4 regions of the Mesorhizobium sp. M0077 genome follow, and region 3 is predicted to be linked to each of the others. Evidence: predicted binding sites of a transcription regulator. Region 3 holds the regulator's gene; each other region holds the start of a gene.

Evidence for each region. The regulator PhoB, encoded in region 3, activates phosphate uptake and scavenging genes when phosphate is short. The targets are predictions, from matches to a motif close to TGTCATNNANCTGTCAT.
Region 1: a site for PhoB is predicted at 1,406-1,422, ahead of NKJ57_RS12185 (ceramide glucosyltransferase). Genes of this name have one in related genera too.
Region 2: a site for PhoB is predicted at 2,321-2,337, ahead of NKJ57_RS19065 (bifunctional 2',3'-cyclic-nucleotide 2'-phosphodiesterase/3'-nucleotidase). Genes of this name have one in related genera too.
Region 4: a site for PhoB is predicted at 2,005-2,021, ahead of NKJ57_RS10690 (DUF1045 domain-containing protein). Genes of this name have one in related genera too.

Annotation. Positions count from the first base shown of each region.
Region 1 covers NZ_JAMYUL010000005.1:3,534-7,474, forward strand. The annotation lists gene NKJ57_RS12180 (O-succinylhomoserine sulfhydrylase) at 1-142, shown strand, start outside; gene NKJ57_RS12185 (ceramide glucosyltransferase) at 154-1,305, opposite strand; gene apaG (Co2+/Mg2+ efflux facilitator ApaG/CorD) at 1,528-1,920, shown strand; gene NKJ57_RS12195 (Hsp33 family molecular chaperone) at 2,107-3,138, opposite strand; gene argF (ornithine carbamoyltransferase) at 3,247-3,941, opposite strand, start outside.
Region 2 covers NZ_JAMYUL010000009.1:198,510-202,450, reverse strand. The annotation lists gene NKJ57_RS19080 (Lrp/AsnC family transcriptional regulator) at 1-188, shown strand, start outside; gene NKJ57_RS19075 (5-formyltetrahydrofolate cyclo-ligase) at 185-850, opposite strand; gene NKJ57_RS19070 (NAD(P)/FAD-dependent oxidoreductase) at 1,032-2,297, shown strand; gene NKJ57_RS19065 (bifunctional 2',3'-cyclic-nucleotide 2'-phosphodiesterase/3'-nucleotidase) at 2,439-3,941, shown strand, end outside.
Region 3 covers NZ_JAMYUL010000007.1:78,079-82,019, reverse strand. The annotation lists gene NKJ57_RS15920 (ROK family protein) at 248-1,483, shown strand; gene phoB (phosphate regulon transcriptional regulator PhoB) at 1,514-2,203, opposite strand; gene phoU (phosphate signaling complex protein PhoU) at 2,220-2,924, opposite strand; gene pstB (phosphate ABC transporter ATP-binding protein PstB) at 2,965-3,789, opposite strand; gene pstA (phosphate ABC transporter permease PstA) at 3,807-3,941, opposite strand, start outside.
Region 4 covers NZ_JAMYUL010000004.1:191,725-195,665, forward strand. The annotation lists gene phnN (phosphonate metabolism protein/1,5-bisphosphokinase (PRPP-forming) PhnN) at 1-70, opposite strand, end outside; gene NKJ57_RS10685 (alpha-D-ribose 1-methylphosphonate 5-triphosphate diphosphatase) at 67-1,221, opposite strand; gene NKJ57_RS10690 (DUF1045 domain-containing protein) at 1,256-1,963, opposite strand; gene iolB (5-deoxy-glucuronate isomerase) at 2,118-2,930, opposite strand; gene NKJ57_RS10700 (hypothetical protein) at 3,121-3,369, opposite strand; gene iolE (myo-inosose-2 dehydratase) at 3,379-3,941, opposite strand, start outside.

The DNA.
Region 1 (3,941 bases), on a different contig from region 3:
GACCACCACGCACAAGAACCTCAGCGACGAAGCTCGCGCCGAGCTCGGCATCGGGCCGGGAACGCTCAGGCTGTCGGTCGGCCTTGAGGACACGGACGATCTGCTGGAGGACGTTGCGCAGGCGCTGAAGGCAGCCGGGTAGGCCGCGAGGCGTCACGCTCCCGACGAAGCCTCTTCCAGCTCGGCTGCCTTGGTGCCGATGATCATGGTGTTGCCGCGCCAGTCGACGGCGCCGCTCAGCCAGCCGCGCGCCCAGATGGCGGGAAGCATCATGTCGCGGACCATCATCGCCGGGACCATGCGCAGCGACAGGTGCCAGCCCTTGGCCGCGGCCAGCGCGCATTCGGGAATGTAGGCCGCCGCCAGCACGGCCAACACCGTGGCCGGCAGGCTGACGCCGGCACTTGCTGCCGCCACCAGCGCCAACGCCAACGGCACGGCGACGCCGGTCAGGATCTCGGGTGCGAAAAACAGCGGGAAGGTGACGCGGCGCAACCGCGCCCAGCGCGCCTGACGCGACCAGATGTCGGCAAGTCGGCGCTGCCCCAGTGGTTGCTCGAAAGGCGAGGCAACGAGATTGACGCGCAGGCCCAGTCCGTTGACCAGCTTGGTCGCAGCAGCATCCTCGGCGATCTCGGCGGCCAGCGCGCGGATACCGCCATTGGTATCGAGCATCGGCTTGTTCCACAGCATGCTCTTGCCCTGGGCAAAGCCGAGGCCAAGCGCCTCGCCGGCATATTGCCAGCGCGCCTGCAGCGTGTTGAGGAACGCGCATTCGACCTCGGCCCAGAAGCCATCCGGCCGAGAGCCGATCGGCGTCGAGCAGATAAGCCCGGTATTGGTCCGCCAGGCCGCCATCATGTGCTGGACGTAATCCCTAGGCATCAGCACGTTGGAATCCGCGAGAATAACCCAATGAAAGTGCGCCGCTTCCCAGCCCTTGACGCAGTTGTTGAGCTTCGGGTTGCTGCTGACGCGGTCGTCGCCGATCAGCAGCCTAGCCGGTACCTTGGGAAACAGGACGATCGCCCTGTTTATCAGTTTGACGACGGGATCGTCGGCGTGAGCGACGCAGAAGATCAGTTCGTAGCGCGGCCAGTCGAGCGAGAAAGCTCGCTGCAGCGTCTCTTGTGTGAACGGCTCCACGCCGCGCGACGGCACGACGATCGAGACCGGCGGCTGCTCGTTGGACGGCGGAGGGATGAGACGGCGCGCTTTCAGCTTCGACGATGCAAGCAGGATGCTGGCGAGATTGGAAAGAAGCAAAGCGGAGGAAGCGAAGGCGGCTGTGAGAGCTGGTTCCATCGAGATCTGGTCACTCCGGAAAGGCCGCTCACGGCTGCTTTGTCAGTCGACAGATGGGCCTTGAGTCGCCGGCAAGGTTTGCGCACACCAACATTGTCATATGTCACTTAAATGACATTGTTTGTCGGCACCTGCGCTTTGAGGCTGGCAGGACATGCCGCTCTGCGCGTATCAAACCGCATGGCGCGACAAATGTTCCCTGCTGCGCAACCGGAGCAGCCCATGTATCGCGCCGTCACGCGCAACATCGAAGTGCAGGTCAGACCGTTCTACCTGGAGGACCGCTCGGACCCGGCGGAGAACCGTTATGTCTGGGGCTACCAGGTCACGATCGACAACCAGTCGGACGATTTCGTGCAGCTTATGTCGCGTTACTGGCACATCACCGACGGCAGCGGCCGGGTCGAGGAAGTGCGCGGCGCCGGCGTGGTCGGCGACCAGCCTGAGCTCAATCCCGGCGACAGCTATCAATACACGTCAGGCTGCCCGCTCTCGACGCCGTCCGGCTTCATGGTCGGCCACTACACCATGCGCAACAAAAAGGGCGAGACGTTCGACGTCGCTATTCCCGCGTTTTCGCTGGATCTGCCGGGGACCCGACGGACGGTGAATTAGGGGTTTTCTCCCCGTCACTATACGGGGAGAAATGCCCGGCAGGGCAATGAGGGGCAGCGCCAGACTCATGAGGTTATCTTCCACGCACATGACCTAGGCTATGCGCGGCCATTCACCAAAGTTCGCGCTGCCCCTCATCCGCCCTTCGGGCACCTTCTCCCCGTGAACGGGGAGAAGGAAAAGACTTCACTGAGCTGCGAATTCCGCCGGGTCGAAGTCGTACTGCTTCGAGCAGAACTCGCAGGCGACGTGGATGCCGCCATCTTCGGTGCTGTCCTTGATTTCCTGCGCGGAAAACCCCTCGAGGATGCCGCGTATCTTGTCCCTTGAGCAGGAACATTGGTCGGCAACCGGCACGCCGCCGAAGACGCGCACGCCATGTTCGTGGAACAGCCTGTAGAGCAGCCGCTCGGCGCCGATGGTCGGGTCGATCAGCTCGGTCGGCTCGATGGTGCCGAGCAGCGCCACCAGCTCGCGCCAAGAATTGTCGGCCGGCTCGTTCATCACGTCGCGCGGATCGCCGTCGCCCCCCGAAATGTCGGGCACGCGCATGCGCTCGGGCGACTGCGGCAGGAACTGCGCCAGGATACCGCCGGCGCGCCACTGCTCGCGCGCACCGCCGGGGCCGGGCGTCAGCAGCTTGGCCACCGACAGCCTGAGGTCGGTCGGGATCTGCTCCGACTGGCGGAAATAGGTGCGCGCGGCGTCTTCCAGCGTCTCGCCGTCGAGCTGGACGATGCCCTGATAGCGCTGCGTGTGCGCGCCCTGGTCGATGGTCAGCGCCAAAACGCCGCTGCCCAGCAGCGTCTGCTGCGAGGTCTGGCCTGCGGCCACCAGGGCCTCCAGCCGGTCGGCGTCGAAACGCGCATAGGCGCGCAATGCCGAAGGCGTGGAGAAATCCGCGACCAGCATGTCGACCGGGCCGTCGGTGCGGGTCTGCAGGATGAACTTGCCTTCGAATTTGAGCGAGGTGCCGAGCAGCACCGTCAGCACACAGGCTTCCGCGAGCAGGCGGGCGACCGGCTCGGGATAGTCGTGACGGTTGAGGATGGCGTCGAGCATCGGCCCGAGTTGCACGGTGCGGCCGCGCACGTCGAGCGGGCCGACCTCGAAGGGTACGACATGATCGTCGCCGGCATAGCCGAACTCGCCGAGTTTGGGGTGATGTTCAGTCACTTGATGCGTTTCCAACATGACAAAGCTCCAGGGCGCGGCCATGCGGCCCGGAGGGGTGCATGCGTCCAAACGCGCTTGATTTGCGTGATGGGGCGCAAATAGGCATCGCGCCGCCCCGGATCAAGCGCTTGGAGATCAAGCGCCTGGAGATCAAGCGCCCAGACACCAGGCCAAAACCGCCTTCTGGGCGTGGAGCCGGTTCTCGGCTTCGTCGAAGACCACCGAATGCGGACCGTCGATGACCTCGTCGGTGACTTCCTCGCCGCGATGCGCCGGCAGGCAGTGCATGAACAGGGCGTCGGGCTTGGCCCTCGCCATCAGCGCCGCATTGACCTGATAGGGCGAGAAGACATTATGGCCGCGGGCGCGGTGTTCCTGGCCCATCGACACCCAGCAGTCGGTGACGATGCAGTCGGCCTGGTCGACGGCCTCTTCGGGCGAGCGGGTGAAGTGCAGCTTGCCGCCATTGGTCTTCGACCAGTCGATGTGCTTCTGCGCCGGCTCGCTGCCTTCCGGCACTGCGACGTTCAGGTTGAAGCGGAACCGCGCCGAGGCCTCGAGCAGCGAATGCAGCACGTTGTTGCCGTCGCCGGTCCAGGCGATGGTCTTGCCGGCAACCGGACCGCGATGCTCCTCGAAGGTCATGATGTCGGCCATCAGCTGACAGGGATGGGTGTCGTCGGTCAGCCCGTTGATGACCGGAATCGTGGCATTCTCGGTCAGCTCGAGCAGCCGCTCATGCGACGTGGTGCGGATCATGATGGCGTCCACATAGCGCGACAGCACCTTGGCGGTGTCGGCAATGGTCTCGGAGCGGCCGAGCTGCATTTCGGTGCCGGTCAGCA
Region 2 (3,941 bases), on a different contig from region 3:
CCTGCCACCTGATGTCGGGCGAATATGACTATATCCTGCGCATCGCCGCCAAGGACCTGGTCGACTATGAGCGCATCCACAAGGAATGGCTGTCGGCGATGCCGCACGTGACCAAGATCAATTCGTCGTTTGCCCTGCGCGAGATCGTCGATCGCACGGCCATGGGCATGAAGCCGGAACTGGCTTAGCCCTGAGCAGCCTCGGTCACCAGCCTATCCATCGGAATATCGTGCGGCTGCGGGTAGATGGTGGCTATGCGCTGCAGTTCGTAGCCGACGCCGATGACCAATGGCTTGAACGGCATGGCAGCCAGCGTGCGGTCGAAGAAGCCACCGCCATAGCCCAGGCGGTAGTTTCGCGGGTCGATGCCGACGATCGGCGAGATGACGATGTCGGGCAGCACCGGGTCGCCTTCGGCGGGGATAGGGATGTTCCAGACGCCTTTTTCCAGCCGGTCGCCAGGCACATAAGCGCGGAAGATCAGCGGCTGGCCCTTCTCGATGACGACTGGCAGTGCCGTGCGGCCGCCGCGCTGGTTGATCGACGCCATCCACGACCGCAGGTCCGGCTCGCCGCGAAACGGCCAGTAGAGGCTGACCATGCGGCCGGCAATGTCGCCGATTGCCGCGTCGAGGCCTTCGGTGATAGCCCGCGACATCGCCACCCGCGCATCGGCCGAAACCGCCAACCGTGCCGCGATCAGACGCTCGCGCTCGGCCTTGCGCCAACGGCGCACATCGGTCCAATCGGACGTGGGCGCGCGAAATTCCGGATCGAGTTCGTGCATGAAGCAAGGCGGCGAAGAATATTGCGCCCGCCCTTTGCCATCTTTGTCATCGTCGTTGGCCATGCTTCACTCCCGTGGTTCCAGCCCCTGCAAGGCTATACCCGTCCAGGCTTGCCGACATAGGCATTCGCGACATCCGGCGACGAGTCCTGGGCAGCCTTACGCGCGGCAGTCTAGCGCGCCGCGACATTGTTGCGGTGCACAAAAATCACTAGATAAAGGGAGACAAACAGGGGTGAATGCGATGAGTGAAACCAGCCATCATGTCGTTGTCGTCGGCGCAGGGTTCGGCGGTCTCGAACTCACGCGGGCGCTGGCCGGCGCACCCGTGCGCATCACCATGATCGACAAGCGCAACCATCACCTTTTCCAGCCGCTGCTCTACCAGGTGGCGACCACCTCGCTGGCGACCTCGGAAGTTGCCTGGCCGATCCGTCATCTGCTGCGCAAGCGCGAGGACGTGACGACCCTGCTCGGCAACGTCACCGGCGTCGACCGTCCAGGCAAACGCGTGCTGCTTGAGGACGGCAGTTCTGTTCCCTACGACACGCTGGTGCTCGCCACCGGCGCGCGTCATGCTTATTTCGGCCACGACGAATGGGAGCCTTTCGCGCCTGGGCTGAAGACGCTTGAAGACGCAACCACCATTCGCCGGCGCATCCTGCTCGCCTTCGAGCAGGCCGAGCGCGAGACCGATCCGGCCAAGCGCCAGGCACTGCTGACACTGGTCATCGTCGGCGGCGGCCCGACCGGCGTGGAGCTTGCCGGCACCATTGTCGAACTCGCGCACGAAACGCTGCGCGGCGAATTCCGCAACATCGACACGCGTGAGGCGCGTGTGGTGCTGGTCGAGGCCGGAGACAGGATCCTCGCCAATTTCGCGCCAAAGCTGTCCGACTATGCGCGCAAGGCGCTGGAGCGGCGGGGCGTCACGGTCGAGCTTGGCCGCGCCGTCACGCGCCTCGATGCCGAAGGCGTCGTCTTTGGCGATACGCATCTGCCGGCGCGAACCATCCTGTGGGCCGCCGGCGTAGCGGCTTCGCCCGCTGGAGAGTGGCTGGGAGCGCCGGTGGACCGGGCGGGCAGGGTAATGGTCGAGCCCGATCTGACCGTGCCGAACAGTCCTGAAATCTTCGTCATCGGCGACACCGCGCATGTCTTGCGGCCGGACGGCAAGCCGGTGCCAGGCGTGGCGCCTTCCGCCAAGCAGGAGGGCAAGCACGTCGCCGCGACGATCAGGGCGCGGCTGGCCGGCGATGGCGCGCCGCGCCCTTTCCGCTACAAACATGCCGGCGACCTGGCGACGATCGGCAAGTGGGCAGCCGCGATCGATTTCGGCCGGATCAAGCTCACGGGATGGCTTGCCTGGTGGCTGTGGGGCGTGGCGCATATCTACTTCCTGATCGGCTTCCGCAACCGGCTGTCGGTGTCGCTTAGCTGGCTATGGATCTATTTCACCGGCCAGCGGAGCGCGCGACTGATCACCCAGGGCGATGATAACAAGGGCTGAGGTTCTCAACCGCGGCCAAGGATATTCATCCAGCCGTCACCTTTTGCTGATCGACTGACTTCCCGATGGACATGGCCGGTTTTCGGCGCGAAGCTTCCGCCCGGGGCTGGGATCTTGTCACGTCGCTGGGAAGGAAAACCAATGTCACATTTGCTCAACCCCGTCTCCCGCCGTAGTTTTCTTGCCGGTGCGGCCGCCAGCGGGGCGCTGATCATGCTGCATCCGTTTTCCGCCCGCGCGCAGGCCAACCAGGCGCATCTGAGGATCATGGAGACCACCGACATCCATGTGAATGTGCTGCCTTACGACTACTACGCCGATAAAGCCAACGACACGATGGGCCTGTCGCGGACGGCCTCACTGATCGCGGCGGTGCGCAAGGAAGCCACCAATGCGATGCTGATCGACAATGGCGATCTTTTGCAGGGCAATCCGATGGGCGATTACATCGCCTATGAGAAGGGCCTCAAGGAAGGCGATCTGCATCCGATCATGAAGGGCATGAACCTGCTGGGCTATGAATGCTCGACGCTCGGCAATCACGAGTTCAATTACGGCCTGTCGTTCCTCGACAAGGTGCTGGCCGGAGCCAATTTCCCCTTCGTCTGCGCCAATCTGATCCGCGGCACCGAGCTTGCCGCCAACCCGCGCGACGACAAGCTCTACCTCAAGCCCTATGTCATCCTCGACAAGAAGATCAAGGACGGGTCGGGCGTCGAGCAGCCGATCAAGATCGGCATCATCGGCTTCGTGCCGCCGCAGATCATGGTCTGGGACCTGAAGAACCTGGAAGGCAATGTCAGGACGCGCGACATCGTCGAGGCGGCCAGGGCATGGGTGCCGCAGATCAAGGAGGAGGGCGCCGACATCGTCATCGCGCTCTCGCATTCCGGCATCGATATCAAGCAGGGCGACGGCATGGAGAACGCCTCCTTCTTCGTCGCCGGCGTCGAAGGCATCGATGCGGTGTTCACCGGCCATCAGCATCTCGTCTTCCCCGGCAAGAAGGATTTTCAGGCGCTCGAAGGCGTCGACACCGAGAAAGGCACGCTGCAGGGCAAGCCCGCCGTGATGGGCGGTTTCTGGGGCTCGCATATGGGACTGATCGATCTGCTTCTGGAACGGGACGGATCGAAATGGCGCGTAGCCTCGGCCACATCGGAGGCAAGGCCGATCTACCAGCGCGTCGACAAGGCAAACAAGCCGACGGTGGCGGACGACCAGCGCGTCGTCGATGCGCTGAAGGCGGACCATGAGGCGACACTTGCCTATGTCCGCCGACCGGTCGGCAAGACCTCGGCGCCGCTCTATTCCTATTTCGCGCTGGTCGCCGACGATCCGTCGGTGCAGATCGTCAACCAGGCGCAGAGCTGGTACCTCAAGGACATATTGAAGAGCACGCAGTGGAAGGATGTGCCGCTGCTGTCGGCGGCAGCACCCTTCAAGGCCGGCGGGCGCAACGGCGCCGACTACTATACCGACGTGCCGGTGGGCGACATCGCCATCAAGAACGTCGCCGACCTCTATCTCTATCCGAACACGGTGCGCGCCGTCGAAATCACCGGCGCGCAAGTGAAGGAATGGCTGGAAATGTCGGCCGGCATTTTCAGGAAGATCGAGCCGGGCAAGGCCGACCAGGCGCTC
Region 3 (3,941 bases):
GCGTGCGGCGCGACAAAACTGGCCCGAGGGCCGGCACACAGAGGCCCTATTTTTTCGAGCCTCGAAAAAATACTGGTTCAATGATAAGGCGCTGTCAACATCGATTCTGATGGATTCTGATGGCCTTGCCGAATTTTTTCGAGGTCCGCAATAAACAATGACAGGGCTGCCGGCGTCTGCCAATATTTGGCTGGTGCCGTCGAACGCCTTCACTATCATGAGGCGCGAGGAGGCCGGGAGGAAACAAATGTCGGTTGGAATCCGCCACGACGATCTGCGCCGTCGCAACCGTGCCATGGTGATTTCGGCCGTGCGCCGGGCCGGCCAGCCGTCGCGGACCGAGATTGCGGCGACCACCGGCCTCAGCCACTCGACCATATCGGCAATCTCGTCTGATCTGATTCAAGAAGGCGTCCTGATTGAAGGCAAACCTGGCGAGACAGGCGCACTGAAACGCGGCCGGCCGCAGGTCGGCCTTGGCCTCAACCCGGAAGCGGCGGCGGTGATGACCGTCGTGCTGTCGCTCAATTTCCTGTCCGTCACCGTCATCGACTATGCCGGCCACGTCGTCGCCGAGGAACAGCGCCGGCTGGACACGCTGACCAAGCCGCGCGACGAGCTGATTGGCGAATGCGTAGCAATCGTCCGGCGGCGGCTTGAGGATCCCGACCTCGATGTCCAGAGCATCGCCCGCATTGCCATGGGCATCCAGGGCATCACCGATTCGCAGGCGCGCGCCATGCTGTGGTCGCCAATCACGCCACTGACCGACATTGCCTTCGCCGACATGTTGGAAGTGGAATTCGGCATTCCGGCCACCATGGAGAACGACTGCAATATGATGGCGGTGGCGCTGCAATGGCGCCAGCCCGAGCGCTACCGCGACAACTTTATCGCCATCCTCTTGTCGCACGGCATCGGCATGGGACTGGTGCTGAAAGGCGAACTGTTCACCGGCACCCATTCCTCGGGCGGCGAGTTCGGCCACATGATCCACCGTCCGGGCGGCGCGCTCTGCCGCTGCGGGCGGCGCGGCTGCGTCGAGGCCTATGCCGGAAACTACGCCATCTGGCGCAGCGCCAAAATGATGGGCGAGGATGCCGAGCCGGTCGATATCGGCGACGCTGATATGCGCGCACTCGCCGCGCGCGCCCGCGAAACCGATGGCCCGGAGCGCGAAGCCTATCGCAGGGCCGGTGAGGCGCTCGGCTTCGGCCTCGGCAGCCTGTTTGCTCTGATCGATCCGGCACCCGTCGCCATGGTCGGCGTCAGCGCCGCCGCCTTCGACCTGATCGAACCGGCATTGCGCGAAGCGATCGCCCAGACCGCCGGCGGCCAGCACTCGAAATCGATCTCCTTCGACACCGAGCCCAACGAGCTGCCGCTGATCCGCGAAGGCTGCGCCATGCGCGCGCTCGGCTTCGTCGACCAGGAGATTTTCGCGCCGGGCATTCAGGCGAAATCCGGCAAGCATGTCGCCTGAATGGCCGGCAACGGCGCGACGCGCAGCATCCTAGTCTTCCCTAATAGCGTAGCCGGCGCCGCGAATGGTACGGATGACATCCGGCATGCGGCCGTTGTTGACGGCCTTGCGCAGCCGCCCGACATGCACGTCGACGGTTCGCTCGTCTATATAGATCGTCTCGCCCCAGACATTGTCGAGCAGTTGGCTGCGCGAGAACACGCGGCCGGGATGGCGCATCATGAATTCGAGCAGCCGGAACTCGGTCGGTCCGAGCCTGATCTCGCTCTTCTTGCGGTAGACCCGGTGCGATTCTCGATCGAGCACGATGTCGCCGACCTTGAGCACGCTCGACAGCACTTCCGGCTTGGCGCGGCGCAGCAGCGCTTTCACGCGCGCCATGAACTCCGGCGTCGAGAATGGCTTGACCAGATAGTCGTCGGCACCGGTGGACAGGCCGCGCACGCGGTCGCTTTCCTCACCGCGCGCGGTCAGCATGATGATCGGCAGCCGCTCGGTTTCGGGCCGCACTCTAAGCCGCCGGCAGAGCTCGATGCCGGAAACAGCCGGCACCATCCAGTCGAGCACCAGGAGATCGGGCACGTTTTCCTGCAGGCGGATCTCGGCCTCGTCGCCGCGTGTCACCACCTCGACCTGATAGCCTTCGGATTCGAGGTTGTAGCGGAGGAGCACGCCTAGTGGCTCCTCGTCCTCCACGACCATGATGCGTGGCGCGATCATAGGCAGTTCACCCTCATCAGGCCGGCGTGGCCATCGCCGTCTCGTCCTGCTTCGGACGATTGGCGGGCAATTGCTGGCCGGTCAGCACATAATACGCATTTTCGGCGATGTTGGTGACATGATCGCCGATGCGCTCAAGATTCTTGGCGCAGAACAAGAGATGCGTGCAGGCGGTGATGTTGCGAGGGTCTTCCATCATGTAGGTCAAGAGCTCACGAAACACGGACGTGTATTTGACGTCGATGCGCTCGTCGTCATTCCTGAGTTTTGCAAGAGCTGCCGCATCGGTGGCGGCATATTCCTCGACGACGCCTTGCACCTGGATCAGCACCAGTTGCGCCATGGCATCGATGGAGTGCGAGAGGTCGCGCGGCGTGACGCTCAAGCCCACGGTGCCGACGCGTTTGGCGATGTTCTTGGCGAGATCGCCGATGCGCTCGAGGTCGCCGGCCATGCGGATCGAGCCGACCACGGCGCGCAGATCGTTGGCCATCGGCTGGCGCTTGGCGATCAGCGTGATGGCGCGGTCGTCCAGTTCGCGCTGGCGCGCATCCATGATGGCGTCGTCGGAAACGACACGCTGTGCCAGCGCATTGTCCGAATTGAGCAGCGCCCTGGTCGAGCCGCTGACCATCGAGCCTGCCAGATCGCCCATGTCGCGGATCAGCTTGCTGATCTGCCCGAGCTCTTCATCGAAGGAGGCGACGGTATGCTCACCCATGATCTTGGTCCTCGTGCCTGAAATTCACCCGCCGGAAGGTTCAGCCGAAGCGGCCGGTAATGTAATCTTGGGTGCGCTTGTCGTCGGGGTTGGTGAACATCTTGTCGGTTGCGCCCTCCTCGACGAGATAGCCGAGATGGAACATCGCCGTGCGCTGCGACACGCGCGCCGCCTGCTGCATCGAATGGGTGACGATGACGATCGTGTAGTTCTGGCGCAGTTCGTCGATCAGCTCCTCGACACGGGCGGTGGCGATCGGATCAAGCGCCGAGCAGGGCTCATCCATCAGGATCACTTCCGGCGACACGGCGATGGCGCGCGCGATGCACAGGCGCTGCTGCTGGCCGCCGGACAGGCCGGTGCCGGGCTCCTGCAGGCGGTCCTTGACCTCGTTCCAGATCGCCGCCTTCTTCAGGCTCTGCTCGACGATCTGGTCCATGTCGGACTTGCGCTTGGCCAGCCCATGGATGCGCGGGCCGTAGGCGACGTTCTCGTAGATCGACTTCGGGAACGGATTGGGTTTCTGGAACACCATGCCGACGCGTGCGCGCAGTTCGACGACATCGATGTTCTTGTCGTAGATGTCGTCTTCATCGAGCGTGATCTTGCCGGTCACCCGCGCCGAATCGATGGTGTCGTTCATGCGGTTGAGGCAGCGCAGGAAGGTCGACTTGCCGCAGCCGGACGGGCCGATCAGCGCCGTCACCTGGTTCTGGCGGACGTCGAGATTGACGTCGAACAACGCCTGCTTCTCGCCGTAGAAGACGCCGACCTTGTCGCCGCGCATCTTGATGACTTCGTTCGACTTGGCGTTCATTTTGTCGCCCACTGCATTCTCAAGGGACTGTTCGGTCATGATGTTCATACCAAATTGCCTTTTTTCTACCAGCGCCGCTCAAAGCGGCGCCGGAGCACGATCGCGGTGATGTTCATGGCCATGAGGAAGACGAGCAGGATGATGATGGCGCCGGACATGCGCTCGACAAAAGCGCGCTCAGCCTCGTTTGCCCACATATA
Region 4 (3,941 bases), on a different contig from region 3:
CAAACACGCCGTTGCGGAGCGGAAAGGCCTCGCTGCTGAGTTCGCGCTCGATCGACGCCGAGACCATCAGGCGACCCGGCGCCCTTGGCGCCAGACGGTGCGCACGACCGGCACATGGTCGTCGACGCGCACACGCACCAGATCGGCGCGGCGGCCCTGTTCGATGACGCCGCGGTCGTCGAGGCCGATCGCCTCGGCCGGATTCTTCGACACCATCGCAACCGCCTGCGGCAGGGAAATGCCCTCGACGACGTCGCCGAGGAAGAAGGCCGACTGGATCAGGCTGAAGGGAATGTAGTCGGACGACAATATGTCGAGCAGGCCGTCGCCGGCCAGCGTGCGGGCCGAGACATTGCCCGAATGCGAGGAGCCGCGCATGACGTTGGGCGCGCCCATCAGTACGCCGAGCCCGGCATCCTTCGAGGCCTTGGCGGCTTCCAGCGTGGTCGGGAATTCCGCGACGCGCACGCCCTGCTCGATCGCCTCGTCGACATGGCCTGATGTGGCGTCGTCATGGCTCGCCAGCACAATGCCCCGCTCGTTGCAGGCGGCTGATATCGCCACCCGGTTCGGTCCCGAATTCTTCGCCGATTCCGACATCCGCTTTTCGCAGAACAATTGGAAGTCGCGATCGGTCAATTTCAGCTTGCGCTGATAGTAATGGGCGTAGGTCTCGAGATTGACGAACTGACGCTGTCCCGGCGCATGGTCCATCAGCGAGGCCAGCTTGACCCGCTCGTCGCCATCGAAATTGGCGAAAGCCCGCAAGCAATCCGGCGCCGAGACCTCGCAGCGCAGGTGCAGGAAATGGTCGGCCCGCAACCGGTCTTTCGCGACGCTGTCCTCGATCGCGCCGGCGAGCTTGCGGATGTCGTCGGAGGTAATATCCGCGTCCTCGTCCATGCCGACACGCAACGCGTCGAGGACGGTGGTGATGCCGGCGGTGGCCACCTGCGCGTCATGGGCAAGGACGGCGGCGATCGGGTTCCAGCGCACTTTCGGGCGCGGCGCATAGTGGCCTTCGAGATGGTCGGTGTGCAGCTCGACCAGGCCGGGAATGATGTAGTCGCCGCCCATGTCCTCGCCGCCCATGCTCCCGCCGGTGTGGCCGGTGCCGGCGTCGACGCCGGAGATAAAACCGTCGCGCAGCACGAGCGACCCTTCGACGATCTCGTCGGCAAGCACGATGCGGGCGTTGTGGAGAACAGTTTCGGCGGTCATTCAGGCGGTCCCTGGTTACTCGGACGAATTGCGGTCAGGCGGTTTTTCGGGCAGCGCGGCGGCCGAGCGCATGATGCGAAAGCACCATGAACGGAGCGCCCGGTTCGGTTTCGACGAACAGCGTCAGCGCATCCACCAGCACCGGCTGCTGCAGCACATCGGCGAACAGGCTGTCAATTGCCGCGCGCAGACGTTGGCTTTCCTGCGGCCCGGCCCGGCCGGACAGTGTCATGTGGAAGCGAAAGGTCTCAAACACATAGGGATAGCCCCACTGGCAGAGATTGCGGAACTCGGCCGGCTTCAGCGAATCCGGGCTGCGCCGCTCGATCTCGGCCTCGGTGAGCGGCGCGCGAAAACGGTCGAAGCTAAGCACGACATCGTCGGCGAAACGGTTGAGCGGCGGCAGCGGGCCTTCCGGCACCAAAGCGAAGAAACCATCGATCTGGCTGACGACCAGGCGCGGGATGGTGACCGTCGGCGTTGCTTCGGCAAAGGCGTCCAGCGCCGCGCGCAGCGAGCTTTCGGTTTCGTTGGCGGCCAACCGGAAGGGCGCTTTCAGCGTCGCATGAAAGCCGTAGCGCCGCGCCGATGCGGTGTGAAAAGCGACTTCGGCCGCCGACAGCTCGCCCACCGCCTCGACCGGCCTGGTGGCGGCGCCAAAGGGGTCGCGACCCAGCCAGTTGGCGGCGATCCGCGCCAGCGGTTCGTCCTGCCTCGGGGTGAAATAAATGGCGTAGCGCATCGAAAAAAATCCTCGTCAGCCCGCTGCCATAGGTGATTTCCATGACGGATTGACGAAGCTTATGCGGGTTTTCGAAGGCAAATCGACCCCGCAGGTCCTTAGCCGACGATTTTTTCCTGCTGGACCGACAGCTTCCGCCGCAAGCGAAGGCCGATCAGGCCTTCATCAGCCATTCGTGCTCGGGCGCGTTGTGGAACTTCCACGTCCGCTTCGGCCCGGCCATGACGTTGAGATAATAGAGGTCGTAGCCGTGGCAGGCGGCGCAGGGGTGATAGCCCTTGGGCACCAGCACAACATCGCCGTCCTCGATCGCCATGGCTTCGTCCAGCTCGCGGGCGCCGGTCTTGTCGGCGTCGGTGTAGACGCGCTGGAAGGCAAAACCCTGCGGCGGGTTGAGGCGGTGGTAGTAGGTTTCCTCAAGATAGGATTCGGCCGGCAGATTGTCCTGGTCGTGCTTGTGCGGCGGGTAGCTCGATGTGTGGCCGCCGGGCGTGATGACCTCGACCACCAGCAGCGAGTCGGCGGGCTTGCCCTCGGGCAATATGTTGGTGACGTAGCGCGTGTTGGTGCCTTTGCCCCGAGTCTCCTGGCCGAGGTCGTCGGGTGCGATGACGCGAACGGGCAAGCCGCCGCCCAGGCCCGGCGCCGAGCAGACCGCGAGCTCGAGATCGGTGTCGGCGGTGACCGACCAATCCGACCCCTCAGGAATATAGACCGACCACGGCTTGCCCTCGAAGGGCGACATGCGCTCGCCGAGCAGGCCAAGTTCCCGGCCGCCGGCCTTGGCCGTGCCCTTGCCGGTGACGAACACCAGGCAGACTTCGCGACCGCCCGTCTTACCCGAGGCGTTTTCGCCGGGCTTCAAACGGTGCAGGTCGAAGCCGACATAGGTCCAGCCGGCGCTGTTGGGCGTGACATGCGCGACGCGGCCATGGCCCTTGTCGGCTTTGACGAGCAGTTTCGACATGTTTTGTCTCCTATCGCAAGTCTTCGAGGTCGGCCTCTCAACTTCGTCATCCTAGGGCGAAGCAGGAGCGAAGCTCCGTCGCGAAGACCCTAGGATGACGAAGCGAGGAACGTTCCGGCCAATCACCGACGTAGGCGATACGCCAGGTGTCCAGTGTCCGACCCGCAAGCCCTTCCGAGCCACGGCCGCTTCATTCCTTCGGTTCGGCGTCCGCCTTCGCTTCGCCGGTCTTCGGTCGATCAGGCGCAGCCTTGCTCTCCTCCACCGGCTTGTAAAGATAGAAGAACTGCCACACCGCGTAGGCAGCAAAGCCGAGCGCAATGATGCCCCAGAATGGGGTGCCGGAGGCGAATTCTATTCCGGCCCAGATCACGCAGACGGCGACGACGGCAACGCGCCGCCACAGCGGCCGGAAGAACGGGTGCTCGTAATCCTTCATCGGATCGCCTCAGGCATTGGGAAAGCCTTGCGTCTCGACCGTGTAGCCGGCCGCCGTCATCACCCGCATCAATTCCTTGTGGCCGACCTGCGCCATCTTCAGCGGCGGGTTCTTCTTCGGGTCCTGCTCGGCCTCGACGACGAACCAGCCTTCATAGCCATGGTCAGCGAAGCGCTGCACGATGGCGCCGAAATCGAGCGAACCGTCGCCAGGCACCGTGAAGGCACCGAGCGCCACGGCGTCGAGAAAGGACTGCTTTGTGCGGTCGAGCCCGTCGATCACGCCCATGCGCACATCCTTCACATGGACATGGCTGATGCGCTTGTGGTGGTTGTCGATGGCGCGCAGCACGTCGCCACCGGCAAAGGCGAGATGCCCTGCATCGAGCAGCAACGGAATGCCTTCGCCGGAATGGCGCATGAAGGCATCGAGCTCCGGCTCGGTCTCGACCACCGCCGCCATGTGATGGTGATAGGACAGCGGCATGCCTTGCTCTGCGCACCATTCGCCGAACTCGGTGAGGCGCCTGGCATAGGCCCTCATCTCGTCATTCGACAATTTCGGCTTGGTGG